DNA from 4 places in the Bradyrhizobium sp. Mp27 genome. Region 3 is predicted to be linked to each of the others. Evidence: predicted binding sites of a transcription regulator. Region 3 holds the regulator's gene; each other region holds the start of a gene.
The links. Region 3 encodes PhoB, which activates phosphate uptake and scavenging genes when phosphate is short. Its sites were predicted from a motif close to TGTCATNNANCTGTCAT; they were not measured.
Positions count from the first base shown of each region.

Region 1: QJT78_RS18615 (glycerophosphodiester phosphodiesterase family protein) is a predicted target of PhoB. The motif match lies at 1,615-1,631, and genes of this name have one in related genera.
Region 2: QJT78_RS17515 (YbhN family protein) is a predicted target of PhoB. The motif match lies at 2,134-2,150, and genes of this name have one in related genera.
Region 4: QJT78_RS15550 (DUF47 domain-containing protein) is a predicted target of PhoB. The motif match lies at 1,512-1,528, and genes of this name have one in related genera.

Region 1 is NZ_JASAUS010000033.1:13,628-17,247, reverse strand. It holds gene adh (aldehyde dehydrogenase) at 24-1,541, shown strand; gene QJT78_RS18615 (glycerophosphodiester phosphodiesterase family protein) at 1,748-3,100, shown strand; gene pdhA (pyruvate dehydrogenase (acetyl-transferring) E1 component subunit alpha) at 3,355-3,620, shown strand, end outside.
Region 2 is NZ_JASAUS010000029.1:66,663-70,282, forward strand. It holds gene QJT78_RS17505 (MFS transporter) at 1-1,246, opposite strand, end outside; gene QJT78_RS17510 (ferritin-like domain-containing protein) at 1,389-1,895, opposite strand; gene QJT78_RS17515 (YbhN family protein) at 2,340-3,422, shown strand; gene QJT78_RS17520 (hypothetical protein) at 3,513-3,620, shown strand, end outside.
Region 3 is NZ_JASAUS010000003.1:49,639-53,258, forward strand. It holds gene QJT78_RS03190 (aspartate aminotransferase family protein) at 1-511, opposite strand, end outside; gene QJT78_RS03195 (GcrA family cell cycle regulator) at 968-1,480, shown strand; gene phoB (phosphate regulon transcriptional regulator PhoB) at 1,715-2,422, opposite strand; gene phoU (phosphate signaling complex protein PhoU) at 2,437-3,153, opposite strand; gene pstB (phosphate ABC transporter ATP-binding protein PstB) at 3,165-3,620, opposite strand, start outside.
Region 4 is NZ_JASAUS010000024.1:49,106-52,725, reverse strand. It holds gene QJT78_RS15560 (branched-chain amino acid ABC transporter permease) at 1-444, shown strand, start outside; gene QJT78_RS15555 (branched-chain amino acid ABC transporter permease) at 446-1,414, shown strand; gene QJT78_RS15550 (DUF47 domain-containing protein) at 1,571-2,215, shown strand; gene QJT78_RS15545 (inorganic phosphate transporter) at 2,231-3,238, shown strand; gene sugE (quaternary ammonium compound efflux SMR transporter SugE) at 3,231-3,545, opposite strand.

The DNA.
Region 1 (3,620 bases), on a different contig from region 3:
ACAGCAAACATCGGGAGTGATCAATGAACAAGGTGGAATTCCTCGGCGTCACCCAGGTTCCCTTCGCCGAACGCTATGACAATTTCATCGGCGGCAAATTCGTCGCGCCAATCTCCGGCAAGTACTTTGACAACGCCTCGCCGGTGAACGGCCAGATCGTCTGCAAGATCGCGCGTTCCGATGCGCAGGACGTCGATGCCGCCCTCGATGCGGCGCACGCCGCCAAGGGCGCCTGGGGACGCACCAGCGTCGCCGAGCGCGCCGCGATCCTGAACCGGATCGCCGACCGGATGGAAGAGAATCTGGAGCGTCTTGCGATTGCCGAGACCTGGGACAACGGCAAGCCGATCCGCGAGACCCGCGCCGCCGACCTGCCACTCGCGATCGATCATTTCCGCTATTTCGCCGGCGTGGTGCGCGCACAGGAAGGCTCGATCGGCGAGATCGACCACGACACCATCGCCTATCATTTCCACGAGCCGCTCGGCGTGGTCGGCCAGATCATCCCCTGGAACTTCCCGCTGCTGATGGCGTGCTGGAAGCTCGCGCCGGCGCTCGCCGCCGGTAATTGCGTCGTGCTCAAGCCGGCCGAGCAGACCCCGGCCTCGATCATGGTCTGGGCCGAGATCATCGGCGATCTCCTGCCGCCCGGCGTCCTCAACATCGTCAATGGCTTTGGCCTCGAAGCCGGCAAGCCGCTCGCGTCCAGCCCGCGGATCGCGAAAATCGCCTTCACCGGCGAGACCTCCACGGGCCGGCTGATCATGCAATATGCCAGCCAGAACCTGATCCCGGTCACGCTCGAGCTCGGCGGCAAGTCGCCGAACATCTTCTTCAACGACGTCACCGCCGAGGACGACGACTTCTTCGACAAGGCGATCGAAGGTTTTGTGATGTTCGCGCTGAACCAGGGCGAGGTCTGCACCTGTCCGAGCCGGGCGATTGTCCACGCCGACATCTACGACCGCTTCATGGAGCGGGCGCTGAAGCGCGTCGCCGCGATCAAGCAGGGCGATCCGCGTGCGGCCGACACCATGATCGGCGCGCAGGCATCCAGCGAGCAGCTCGCCAAGATCCTCTCCTATATCGACATCGGCAAGCAGGAGGGCGCCAAGGTGCTGGCCGGCGGCGGCCGTGCCGAGCTCGGCGGCGATCTGTCCGGCGGCTTCTACGTCCAGCCGACGGTGTTCGAGGGCCACAACAAGATGCGAATCTTCCAGGAGGAGATCTTTGGTCCCGTCGTCTCGGTCACAACCTTCAAGACCGATGACGAAGCGCTCGCGATCGCCAACGACACGCTCTACGGCTTGGGAGCCGGCGTCTGGAGTCGCGATGCCAACCGCTGCTACCGCTTCGGCCGGGCCATCCAGGCCGGCCGGGTCTGGACCAACTGCTACCATGCCTATCCTGCGCATGCCGCGTTCGGCGGCTACAAGCAGTCGGGCGTCGGTCGCGAGACCCACAAGATGATGCTCGATCACTACCAGCAGACCAAGAATCTCCTGGTCAGCTACAGCCCGAAGAAGCTTGGCTTCTTCTGATCGGGCTAGATCCGATCGGGCAAGATCTGATGGGGTAGGAGAGGGTGGCGCAACTTTGCGCTGCCCTCTCCGTCGTCATCCGTCTGTCAGAGTCTTGAGACAATACGACAGCGCCGACCGTATCCGGTTCGGCGCCCGCGGCATTCGAAGCGATGCCGGGCAAAGACGGAGGCTTGGTGATGCGGAACAGTCGTTCAGGACGGACAATGAGTGTCGCAGCGATGCTGCTCGGCGCGGCAGTGCTGCCGCTGTCGATGGCCTTTGCACAGTCCGGCCCGGCGCCGGCCAGCGCCAAGCCCTTCCTGACCGTCGATGGAAAGGCGCCACTGGTCCTTGGCCATCGCGGCTTGCCGGGCCTGGTACCTGAAGAGACCGAGGCGTCGTACGACCTCGCCGCGGCGCTCGGGACCGATGCACTCGAAGAGGATTTGCACCTGACCAAGGATTGCGTTCTGGTCGTGCGTCATAACCCCTGGCTGAGCGACAACACCAACATTGCCGAGGTGGCGAAGACCAATGCGGCCGTCGCCGCCCGCAAGCGCACCGTGCCCGGTGTGCGCGTCAAGGCCCCGTCGGCCACCGGCGTGCCTGCCGACTACCTGACGGATCTCAGCGACCCGGCCGATCCCAAGTCGGTGCTGAAGTCGCTGATCGTGGACGGCGAGGATCATACCAACGATTGGTCGATCAGCGACTTCACCATGGCCGAGCTGAAGCAATGGATCGGCGGCACCACCTATGACGCGGCCAACGAGCGGCCGAAAGTCTTCAACGGCAAGCTCTCGATCATCAGCTTCCAGGACGTCATCGACATCGCCAAGGTCAAGAGCAAGGAGACCGGGCGGTCCAGCCTCGTCTATCCCGAAACCAAGAACCCGACCTGGAACAATGCCCAGGCGATCGCCAATGGCTGCGGCGCGGCCGGCAGCCGTCCGCTCGAGGATGCCTTGATCAAGATCATCAGGGATAACAGCCTCAATACCAAGGACGCTCCCATCCTGGTCCAGAGCTTCGAACCCGGCAGCCTGAAATATATGCGCAGCCACGGCCTCCAGACGCGGCAGGTCCAACTCGTCGACGGCAACGGAATCGACTTCAAAACCGGCAAGGTTCTCCTCAACAACATCACGAATTCGCGCCCGTTCGACTGGACGGTTGCGGGCGATGCGCGCTTGTACGATGCGATGCTGACGCCCGAGGGGCTTGCCGAGATCAAGACCTATGCCGAGGGCATCGGTCCGTGGAAGGCATATATCGTTCCGCTCAAGATCGCGCCGTGGAAGGACGCAAATGCCGACGGCACGCCCTACAAGGGATCGACGCCGGAGGCTTCGACGCAGGACGCGACCAGCCTTGTCGCGGACGCGCACAAGCTCGGTCTTTTCGTCCATGTCTTCACGTTTCGGAACGAGAAGAAATATCTTGCTGCCGACTATCGCGGCGACCCGAGCCTTGAATATCTCAAATTCTACCGGCTCGGCGTCGATGGGGTCTTCAGCGACTTCACGCATACCGGCGTTGCCGTCCGCGCCGCGTATTTACGCGAGTTGGGCTGGTAAGGCCGGCACGGCGAATCGGACGCGCGTGGGATTTCGGATACAAAACAGCGCGTCCGATTTCTTTGCGTTGGCTGCTCACGTTCCCTTCGCTGACCGGTGAGCTAAAGTTGCCCGATCGGCGCCAAAGGTTTTGCAAAGTTTCGGCCACGTTGCAGTGCGGCATAATGAAAGTCGAGCCATGCCGCCGCGGTCCTTTCCAAGGGCGTTTGACTTGGGTTAGAGAGGGCTGAAGTTTTCTCTGACCCGGAATTCCCATGGCCGCACCCAAGAAAGCCGCCGCAAGCACTCCACAGGACAAGACCGACGGCGGTTCGCCCCCGGAATTCACCAGAGAGCAGGAGCTCAAAGCGCTCCGCGACATGCTCCTGATCCGGCGGTTCGAGGAAAAGGCCGGCCAGCTCTACGGCATGGGCGCGATCGGCGGCTTCTGCCACCTCTATATCGGCCAGGAGGCCGTGGTGGTCGGCATGCAGATGGCCCTCAAGCAGGGCGATCAGGTCATCACCGGCTATCGCGACCA
Region 2 (3,620 bases), on a different contig from region 3:
CGTTCAGGACGCCGGCGGCGATGCCGGAGCGCGCCTTGTCGATGCTGCCGAGCAAGGTGGAGGTCAGCGGCGGCACCAGCAGGCCAAGTCCACCGCTGATCGCGATCATCTGCGCAAAGATCGCCCAGTAGCTGGTCCCGGCTTCGATCCAGAGCAGCCCGAGACAACCGAGCGCCGAGATACAGGCGCCGACCACGATGGTCGGGCACGAGCCGATGCGCTCGGCCAGACCCGGCGCGAGCAGGTTGACGGGCAGCACCGCACCCATCATCGGCACGAAGGCGAGCCCGGTCCACCAGGCCGACAGCCCGTCGATCCTCTGGAAATACAGGCTCAGCACGAAGATCAGACCGTAGATCGCGATGTTGACGAGGAGGCCGACGATCGTGGTCAGGGTAAACAGCCGGTGACCGAACAGCGACAGCGGCAGCATCGGCTGCACGGTGCGGCTCTCGCGCCAGACGAAGAGCACCGCGAATGCGGCTGAGGCAACGAATGCTGCGATCACGGCTGGATGGCTCCAGCCGAGCGCGCCAGCTTCGATGATCGCGCCGGCAAGCGTGCCCAACGCACCGATCGCGGCGAGCTGGCCTGGCAGATCGATCTCGCGCGAGCGCGACCGCGTGGTCTCGCTGGCGTAGCGCCAGCTCAGCCACAAGCCGGCAAGACCGATCGGTAGGTTGACCAGGAAGATCGCGCGCCAGCCGACCAGCGTGATCAGCGCGCCGCCGACGAAGGGACCGGCAGTGAGCGCCAGGCTCGCTCCGGCAGCCCAGACCGCCACGGCGCGGCCACGCTCCCGGTCGTCCGCATAGGCATGATTGAGCAGCACCAGGGAATTCGGCACGAGGATCGCCGCCGCCAGCCCCTGCACCAGCCGCGCTGCAATCAGCACGGCCGCATTGGGCGACATCGCGCAGGCGAGCGAGGCCGCAGTGAAGATGGCGAACCCGGCCATGAAGATGCGCTTGGCGCCGATGCGATCGCCGAGCGCACCGGCGGTCAGGATGAAAGCGGCAAAGGCGATGGTGTAGGTGCTGACCACCCATTGCAGCTCGGCGACACCGCCGCCGAGCGTTTTGCCCATCGCATCCAGCGCGGTGTTGACGATGGTGACGTCGAGCTGGACCACGCCATAGCCGAGGCTCATCGCGGCAAGCGTGAGGGATGTCGCAAGGCGCGAGCCGGCACGCTGCGCGCCGGCTCCGCCGTCGAGAGGTTCATATTTGATGGTGCTGGCTCGCATGCTGCCGCCTCGGTTGCAGCCCCATGCGAAACATACGCTTCCAGCCCGGCGTCATGTTTCGACAATGACCGAATGATGGATGCGTCATACGCGAGCGCCGCGCGGGATGACCGCGCGACGCCTTGCGCGGCTGCGCCCGGTCCTAGCTCGCCGCGCGCAGGTTGACCTTGCTCTCGGCGAGCGTGGTCAGCTTCCTGTCGGTCGCCTTCTCTTCTTCCAGCGTCTTGGCGAGCACGGTGGCGCAGTCGTTGCGGCCGAGCTGCTTGGCCCAGGCGATCAGGCTGCCGTAGCGGACGATCTCGTAATGCTCCGCGGCCTGGGCCGCATTGATCAGGGCGGCGTCCAGCACCGCCTTGTCGGCGACTTCACCGGCGGTCTCGTCGGCTTCCTCGATGATGCCGTCGATGGCCGGGCAGTCGACCGCCTTCACCTGCGCGCCGTGCATCTTGAACACTTCCTCGAGCCGCTTGACGTGCTGCTTGGTTTCTTCGAGGTGCGTCAAAAAGCCCTGCTTCAACTGCGGATCGGTGGCCTTATCTGCCATTTTCGGCAGCGCCTTGGTGAGCTGCTGCTCGGCATAATAGATGTCCTGAAGCTGGTGCACGAACAGGTCGTTCATGGTCTTGATGTCTTTTGTGAACAGTCCCATCGTTCCGATCCTCGCGGTTTCGGGAACACGGAGGCGTCGGCTCGCACGAAAAGCCGATGATTCCGCCATGTTCGATTGCTGATGGAGCGCTAACCGGCGCACGGTACCGACGTTCCAAAAAAGCTCGCATCGCTTGCGTTGGAACAATGCCGACTGCGGGCGGACACGAAATCATGTCAAGATGCGGACGCGCGTTCCAGGCAGGTGCCTCGACTCATATGCTTAACGCGCGCCCGATATGAACCACATATGACAAAAGCGGCGGTCCACCGCAGAACCTATCGGTCGAACGCAGAACCTATCGTTGTCAAGGGCTGCACAAGTCGCTGTTTTTGCCTTAAATGAGCTACATCATGCCTAGCGGTCGAAGCCCATTTCGGGCAGTGATCGCACCGGACCGGCCAATGTCTGGCCGATCGGTCTTGCCCCCCGCCGGGAGGATGAATGCACGGACTGCTGCCCGCGCTGAAGCGCGGCTTCAAGAGATGGATCGGCTGGCGACGGCTCGGCGTTGCTGCGAGCGTCTTCATCATCGCCTTCGCGATCACCACGCTTGCGCGCACTCTCAAGGACATCGATACCGGCGTCATCCTGACCGCGTTGACCGAGATTCCCCGCGGGAATATCGGGTTGGCGGCGATCTGCGTCGTCTTCGCGTTCTGTACGCTGACCTTCTACGACTATTTTGCACTGCGAACGATCGGCAAGAAGCATGTGCCCTATCGCATCGCAGCACTCTCCAGCTTCACGTCCTATTCGATCGGCCACAACATCGGCGCCACCGTTTTTACCGGCGGCGCGATCCGCTTCCGGATCTACTCCGACTACGGGCTGAACGCGATCGACGTCGCGAAGATCTGCTTCCTCTCGGGCCTGACCTTCTGGCTCGGTAACATCTTCGTGCTCTCGATCGGCATGGTCATCCATCCGGATGCCGCCTCATCGATGGATCAACTGCCGTCGTCGATCAACCGGCTGATCGGGCTTGGCGGCCTCGCCTCGATCGGCGCCTATCTGGTCTGGCTCTGCATGGGCGAGAAGCGCCGCGAGCTCGGCCAGAAGGGCTGGAAGGTGGTGCTGCCCTCGGCGCCGCTGACGCTGGTCCAGATCCTGATCGGCGTGGTCGATCTCGGCTTCTGCGCGACGGCGATGTACCTGCTGATGCCGGCCAATCCGTCGATCGACTTCATGTCGCTGGCGGTGGTGTTCATCCTGGCGACGCTGATCGGCTTTGCCAGCCACGCGCCCGGCTCGATCGGCGTGTTCGACGTCGCCATGCTGGTCGCGCTGCCCGAATTCGGCCGCGAGCAGCTCCTGGCGACCCTGCTGGTCTTCCGCATCCTCTATTTCGTGATCCCGTTCGGCCTCGCCATCTCCATCATGGGCGCGCGCGAGCTCTGGATGAACGTGGTCGAGCCCTGGCAGGAGCGGCGGCGGCTGGCCGAGGCCTGCGCGCAAGCCAACCTGCCCAAGCAGGTCGCAGCGATGGAACGCGAGCGGTCGTTGCGACAGGCCAGCAAGCGGTAAGGCGGGCGGGCGACCGTCAGACAGAGGTTGCGGGCGGGGCAGCTATGCTCTCATATTTCCGCCTCAACTTTGCCGTTGAACACGCGGGCCATGATCCCTTTTTCCTTTCGTACCCTTCCCGCAGGCCTCCTGCTGCTTGCTGGGATTCTGACGTCTTTGCCGCTCGAGCGCGCCGCCGCGCAGAACGCCGGTGCGATG
Region 3 (3,620 bases):
TGGCTTCGATATCGCCATGCGGGACCTGGTCGAAGCCGTCCATCGGCGGGCCAAACCCTTCGAGATATTTTGCCGAACCGGTCGCGGCGAGCGTTGCCAGCGTGCGGCCGTGGAAGGCGCCTTCGAAGGTGATGATGCGATAACGTTCCGGATGACCCTTGGAGAAGTGATGATGGCGGACCAGCTTGATCACACCTTCCAGCGCTTCGGCGCCGGAATTGCAGAAGAACACGAAGTCCGCGAAGCTTTCGTTGCACAGACGCGCGGCAAGCTTCTCGCCGTCCGGGCTCTGGAACAGGTTCGACATGTGCCAGAGCTTGGTGGCCTGCTCCTGCAACGCCTTGACCAACGCAGGATGAGCATGGCCGAGCGCATTCACCGCCACGCCCGAGGTGAAATCGAGATAGCGATCGCCATTTGTCGCAATCAGCCAGCAGCCTTCGCCGCGCTCGAAACCGAGGTCGGCCCTGGCGAAAACGGGGAGCAAATGCGGCGCTGCGCTGTTAGTCATGACGATCACTTGAATGTTGCGGACGGTGTGAGCGTGCATTGCGCAACGCACCATTGACCGGCCCGGAAAACGAAACGTGCCGCCTTTTAAGGGCGGCACGTATCACTATCTTATGCTTGGTGAAACCGGTGTCAATGCCGCCCGGAAAGCCTCACGAAACGCAGAATCCGTAGTCTTGCGGTGGCGATTTTGCGTGTTTCCGCCACGGAACATGTGGAAGCGAGTCGGCGGACTCTTGCGCGTGAGTCACGCCATATTGTAGCGTTTGGCTTGTCAGATACGACATCTCGTGCAGCAGTTCTGATCCTCTAAGTCCTCATGTACCGGCGTAAGCGTTCGGGCGCATCTGGTGCGCCCGGCGAGCCTTAAGGGATTCTGGCGGCACGGGTTTTTCGAAGCTTAGGCATTCGCCGTGCGGCCGCCAGGATGGCAGGCGCCGGCGAAGGAAAGGGTGCAATGACCGTTTTGACCTGGTCGGATGATCGCGTCGAGCAGCTGAAAAAGCTCTGGGAGGCCGGACTTTCGGCCAGCCAGATCGCCGCTGAACTCGGCAATGTGACCCGCAATGCCGTGATCGGCAAAGTGCACCGGCTCGGCCTGTCGGGCCGCGCCAAGAGCCCTTCATCGGCAGCGCCGCGGCCGCGCAAGGCGCGCCCCGCCCAGCACATGATGCGGGTGACCCGCCCGATCGCACGCGGCAACACCGCGCTGGCGCAAGCCTTCGAAGTCGAGGTCGAGGCCGAACCGGTCACCTACGACAACGTCGTGCCTATGAGCCAGCGGCTGTCGCTGCTGGAGCTGAACGAGGCCACCTGCCACTGGCCGGTCGGCGATCCCTCGAGCCCGGATTTCTTCTTCTGCGGCGGCAAGGCGCTCTCCGGCCTGCCCTACTGCGCCCAGCACTCGCGCGTGGCGTATCAGCCCGCGGCGGATCGCCGGCGCGCGCCGGCGAAGCCTGGTCCGCGCTGAGGTATCGGATTAGCTGACTACGAAGACGGCGCCGTCACGCGATGACGGCTCAACTCACTCGGTGTCGTCCCTGCGAACGCAGGGACCCATAATCCCGGCGCGTAGTTATTGCGCGGGATGATCACTCCGAGTCGTCGCCAAACCACTCCCTGTGGTTATGGGTCCCTGCGAACGCAGGGACGACATCGAGGATGCTGTGGCAGCCCGCTAAATCACGTCTGCCACAGCAACCCCTTACGCCTGCTCCGCCTTCGCAAAGCGATCGTCCAGTGCGTAGCCCGCGCCGCGGACGGTGCGGATCGGGTCCTGCTCGCGGCCGAGATTGAGCAGCTTGCGTAGGCGGCCGATATGGACGTCGACGGTGCGCTCGTCGATGTAGATGTCACGGCCCCAGACGCTGTCGAGCAGCTGCTCGCGCGAGAACACGCGGCCGGGATGCTCGAGAAAGAACTCCAGCAGGCGATATTCGGTCGGGCCGAGATCGATCGGCCGGCCCGAGCGCGCCACGCGGCGCTTGTCGCGGTCGAGCTCGATGTCGCCATAGGCGAGCACCGTGGCGAGCCGCTCCGGGCTGGCGCGCCTGAGCAGGCCCTTCACGCGTGCCAGCAGCTCCGGCACCGAGAACGGCTTGACGATGTAGTCGTCGGCGCCGGTCGCAAGACCCCGCACCCGCTCGCTCTCCTCGCCGCGCGCGGTGAGCATGATGATCGGGAGCTGCTTGGTCTCGGGCCGGGTGCGCAGCCGCCGGCACAGCTCGATGCCGGAGAGGCCCGGCAGCATCCAGTCGAGCACGATCAAATCGGGGATATGCTCCTTGAGGCGGGTGTCGGCATCGTCGCCGCGCATCACCGTCTCGACGTCATAGCCGTCGCCTTCGAGGTTGTAGCGGAGAAGCTCGGTGAGAGCTTCCTCGTCCTCAACCACCATAATGCGTGCGCCCATGGTGTCGTAGCTCCTTAAGTGTTCGGGACCGTCGTGGCGAAGGTCGTCATGTCGCCCTTCGGCCGCTTGTCGGTGATCGCCTGGCCCTCGATCATGTAGAACACGGTCTCGGCGATGTTGGTGGCGTGGTCACCGATGCGCTCGATGTTCTTGGCGCAGAACATCAGATGGATGCAGAACGAGATGTTGCGCGGATCCTCCATCATGTAGGTGAGCAGCTCGCGGAACAGCGAGGTGCAGATGGCGTCGACTTCCTCGTCGCCCTTCCACACCGCCATCGCCGCCGGCAGATCGTGCGCGGCATAGGCGTCCAGCACCGACTTGACCTGCTGCTGCACGAGGTCGGTCATGTGCTCCAGGCCGCGGAACAGCTTGAGCGGATGAAAATCCGTCTCCAGCGCCGCGACGCGCTTGCCCATGTTCTTGGCGAGGTCGCCGATCCGCTCGAGATCGGTCGCGACGCGCATGGCGCCGACGATCTCGCGCAGATCCACCGCCATCGGCTGGCGGCGCGCGATGGTGAGCACGGCGCGCTCCTCGATCTTCTTCTGGAGCGCGTCGAGCTCGGTGTCGATGGTGACGACGCGCTGGCCGAGCGCGACGTCGCGGCGGATCAGCGCGTCGACGGAATCGACGATCATGCGCTCGGCGATGCCGCCCATCTCGGCGACTAGGCGCGTGAGCTCCTGGAGGTCGGTGTCGAAGGCCTTTGCGGTATGTTCAGAACCCATGTTCCGTCTCCTCAGCCGAACCGGCCGGTGATGTAATCCTGCGTGCGCCGGTCGGTCGGCGACGTGAAGATCTTGCTGGTGTCGTCGAACTCGATCAGCTCGCCGAGATACATGAAGGCGGTCTTGTCGGAGACGCGCGCCGCCTGCTGCATGTTGTGGGTGACGATCGCGATCGTGTAGTTCTCGGACAGCTCCTGGATCAGCTCCTCGACCTTGGCGGTCGAGATCGGGTCGAGCGCCGAGCAGGGCTCGTCGAACAAGATCACCTCAGGCCGCACTGCGACCGTGCGGGCGATGCAGAGGCGCTGCTGCTGGCCGCCGGAGAGCGACAGGCCGGAGGCGTTAAGCTTGTCCTTGACCTCGTTCCACAGCGCGCCGCCGCGCAGCGCCTTCTCGACGCGGTCGTCCATCTCGGACTTCGAGATCTTCTCGTAGAGACGGATGCCGAAGGCGATGTTCTCGTAGAT
Region 4 (3,620 bases), on a different contig from region 3:
TATCGCGGCTGGGTCGTCATCTTCTCGCTGGTGGTGTGTATCGCGACCTGGTTCCTGATCGAGAAGACGCGGCTCGGTGCCTACCTGCGCGCCGCCACTGAGAATCCGACACTGGTTCGCGCCTTCGGCATCAACGTGCCGCGCATGATCACGCTGACTTACGGTCTTGGCGTTGGCCTTGCGGCGCTCGCTGGCGTGCTCTCGGCACCGATCAACCAGGTGCGGCCGTTGATGGGCGCCGACCTCATCATCGTCGTGTTCGCAGTGGTCGTGATCGGCGGCATGGGATCGATCATGGGCTCCATCATCACCGGCTTTGCGCTCGGTGTGATCGAGGGCCTGACCAAGTATTTCTACCCCGAGGCCTCCAACACCGTCGTGTTCGTGCTGATGGTGCTGGTGCTCTTGGTGAAGCCAACGGGATTGACGGGAAGGGCGGCCTGATATGACAGCCTTGACGGACGACACGCTGCCGGTGACCCCGCGCGCCATTCGAGACGAGATGATCGTATTCGTCCTGATGGCACTGCTGCTGGCCGCAGTGCCATTCAGCGGCATCTACCCGTTCTTCGTGATGCAGGCGCTGTGCTTCGCGCTGCTCGCCTGTGCTTTCAACCTCCTGATCGGCTATGGCGGCTTGCTGTCGTTCGGCCACGCGATGTTCCTCGGTACCGCCGGCTATTGCAGCGCGCATGCGCTGAAGGTGTGGGCGCTGCCGCCGGAGCTCGGCATCCTCGTCGGAATCGTCGCGGCTTTCTGGCTCTCGCTGATCACTGGCTACATCTCGATCCGCCGCCAGGGCATCTACTTCTCGATGATCACGCTGGCGCTGTCGCAGCTGCTGTACTTCATCTACCTCCAGGCGCCGTTCACCCATGGTGAGGACGGCATCCAGGGCATTCCACAGGGGCGCATGTTCGGTGTGTTCGATCTCTCGAAGCCGACGGTTCTTTATTATGTCGTGCTGGTCGGCTTCCTCGCCGGCTTCCTGCTGATCTACCGGATCATCAACTCGCCGTTCGGCGAGGTGCTGAAGGCGATCCGCGAGAACGAGCCGCGCGCGATCTCGCTTGGTTACCGGACCGATCAGTACAAGTTCCTGGCGTTCGTCCTGTCGGGCACGCTGGCCGGCTTTGCCGGTTCGCTGAAAGTGTTCGTGGCGCAGAATGCCTCGCTCACCGACGTGCACTGGACGATGTCGGGCGAGGTCGTGCTGATGACGCTGGTCGGCGGTCTCGGCACCATTTTCGGTCCCGTGGTCGGCGCCTTCGCGATCATCGCCATGCAGCAATATCTGGCCGGCTTCGGCCAGTGGGTGACGGTGATCCAGGGCTCGATCTTCGTGGTCTGCGTGCTCACCTTCCGTCGCGGCGTCATCGGCGAAATCGCCCATTACTTCCGCCGCTCGCTATAAGTCTTTGATATCACACCAATTTAATTGGTGTGCGAATCCGGTGGATGATCCGGCTCCGCGGGCGTGAGATGACACGCGCGCGGAGCGGAAATGGTCTATGACACTTTTGTGACGGCCAATTCGGGCCGGGCCATTTCCAACCGGTAGCCTATCCCCATGATGCGATGGTTTCGCGCTTTCCTGCCCAAGGAAGAACGGTTCTTCGACCTGTTCGACCGCCATGCACAGACCGTGATCCAGGGCTCGATCGCACTCCAGGGCATGCTCAACGGGGGCGAGGAGACGCCGGTCTACTGCCAGCGTGTCAACCAGTTCGAGAACGACGCCGACAACATCACCCGTGAGGTGCTGACGGCGGTGCGCCGCACCTTCATCACCCCTTTCGACCGTGGCGACATCAAAAATCTGATCACCTCGATGGACGACGCCATCGACCAGATGCAGCAGACGGCCAAGGCCGTGATGCTGTTCGAGGTCCGCACCTTCGAGCCGCCGATGCGGGAGATTGGCGGGCTCCTGATCGAATGCGCCAATCTCGTGGGGCGCGCGTTGCCGCTGATGCAGTCGATCGGCCCGAACGTCGCGATGTTGACCGCGATCACGGAAGAGCTGGGCAAGCTGGAGGGCCGGGTCGACGATCTCCATGACATCGGGCTGAAGGAGCTGTTCCTCAAGCATCGTGATGGCAGCGCGATGGATTTCATCGTCGGCGTCGAGATCTACGACCACCTCGAAAAGGTGGCCGACCGTTTCGACGACGTCGCGAACGAGATCAACAGCATCGTCATAGAGCAAGTTTAGGGCAGGGGTCGCGCCGTGGATGCTGCGCTCGGACTTCCTGTCCTCGTCGGCTTGATCGCCGTCGCGCTGCTGTTCGACTTCCTGAACGGCCTGCACGACGCGGCCAATTCGATCGCGACCATCGTTTCGACCCGCGTGCTGCGGCCGCAATTCGCGGTGTTCTGGGCCGCGTTCTTCAATTTCATCGCCTTCATGGTGTTCGGGCTGCATGTTGCCCAGACCATCGGCACCGGCATCATCGATCCCGCGGTGGTCGACGCCCAGGTGATCTTCGCGGCCCTTGTCGGCGCGATCGTCTGGAACCTGGTGACCTGGGGGCTCGGCATCCCATCCTCCTCCTCGCATGCGCTGATCGGCGGTCTTGTCGGCGGCGGCATGGCCAAGGCGGGGATCTCGGCGGCGGTATGGAGTGGCCTGTCCAAGGCTGTGCTGGCGATCGTGCTGTCACCGCTGGTCGGCTTCCTGCTTGCAATGATGCTGGTCGCGATCGTGTCCTGGCTCTCGGTGCGCTCGACACCGTTCGCGGTCGACCGCGCCTTCCGCATCTTGCAATTCGCCTCCGCCTCGCTCTATTCGCTCGGCCATGGCGGCAATGACGCCCAGAAGACCATGGGCATCATCGCCGTGCTGCTCTATTCGCAAGGGCATCTCGGCGGCGAATTCTCGGTGCCGTTCTGGGTGGTGCTGTCCTGCCAGGCCGCGATGGCCCTGGGCACGCTGATGGGCGGCTGGCGCATTGTCCGCACCATGGGCCTGCGCATCACCAAGCTGACGCCGATGCAGGGCTTTTGCGCCGAAACCGGCGGCGCCGCGACCCTGTTCATGGCGACCTTCCTCGGCGTTCCCGTCTCGACCACCCACACCATCACCGGCGCGATCGTCGGCGTCGGCGCGGCCCGCCGCGTCTCGGCGGTGCGTTGGAACGTCGCGAGCTCGATCGTCTATGCCTGGGTGATCACGATCCCGGCCTCGGCCATTGTCGCGGCGCTGACCTGGTGGGCGGTCCAGATTTTCGTCAGGTGACGAATTTCAGCCCGGCGATGCCGGCGACGATCAGCCCAATGCTGGCGAGGCGGAACGCGGTGGCCGGCTCGCCGAACAGGATGATGCCAAGCGCGGCGGTGCCGACCGCGCCGATGCCGGTCCAGACCGCATAGGCGGTTCCGACGGGCAGTGTTTTGAGAGCAAGTCCGAGCAGGATGACGCTGCCGGCCATCGCCGCGAGCGTGATGACGGACGGAACAAGCTTGGTAAAGCCCTCGGTGTATTTCAGGCCGATCGCCCAGGTAATCTCGAGAAGACCGGCGACGAACAGGATGCTCCAAGCCATGACGACCCTCCATTCAAGGCAGGGTCGTCCCCGCGGCGGATATGCTGATGAGGGGGGAGGCCGTCCTCCCCGGGA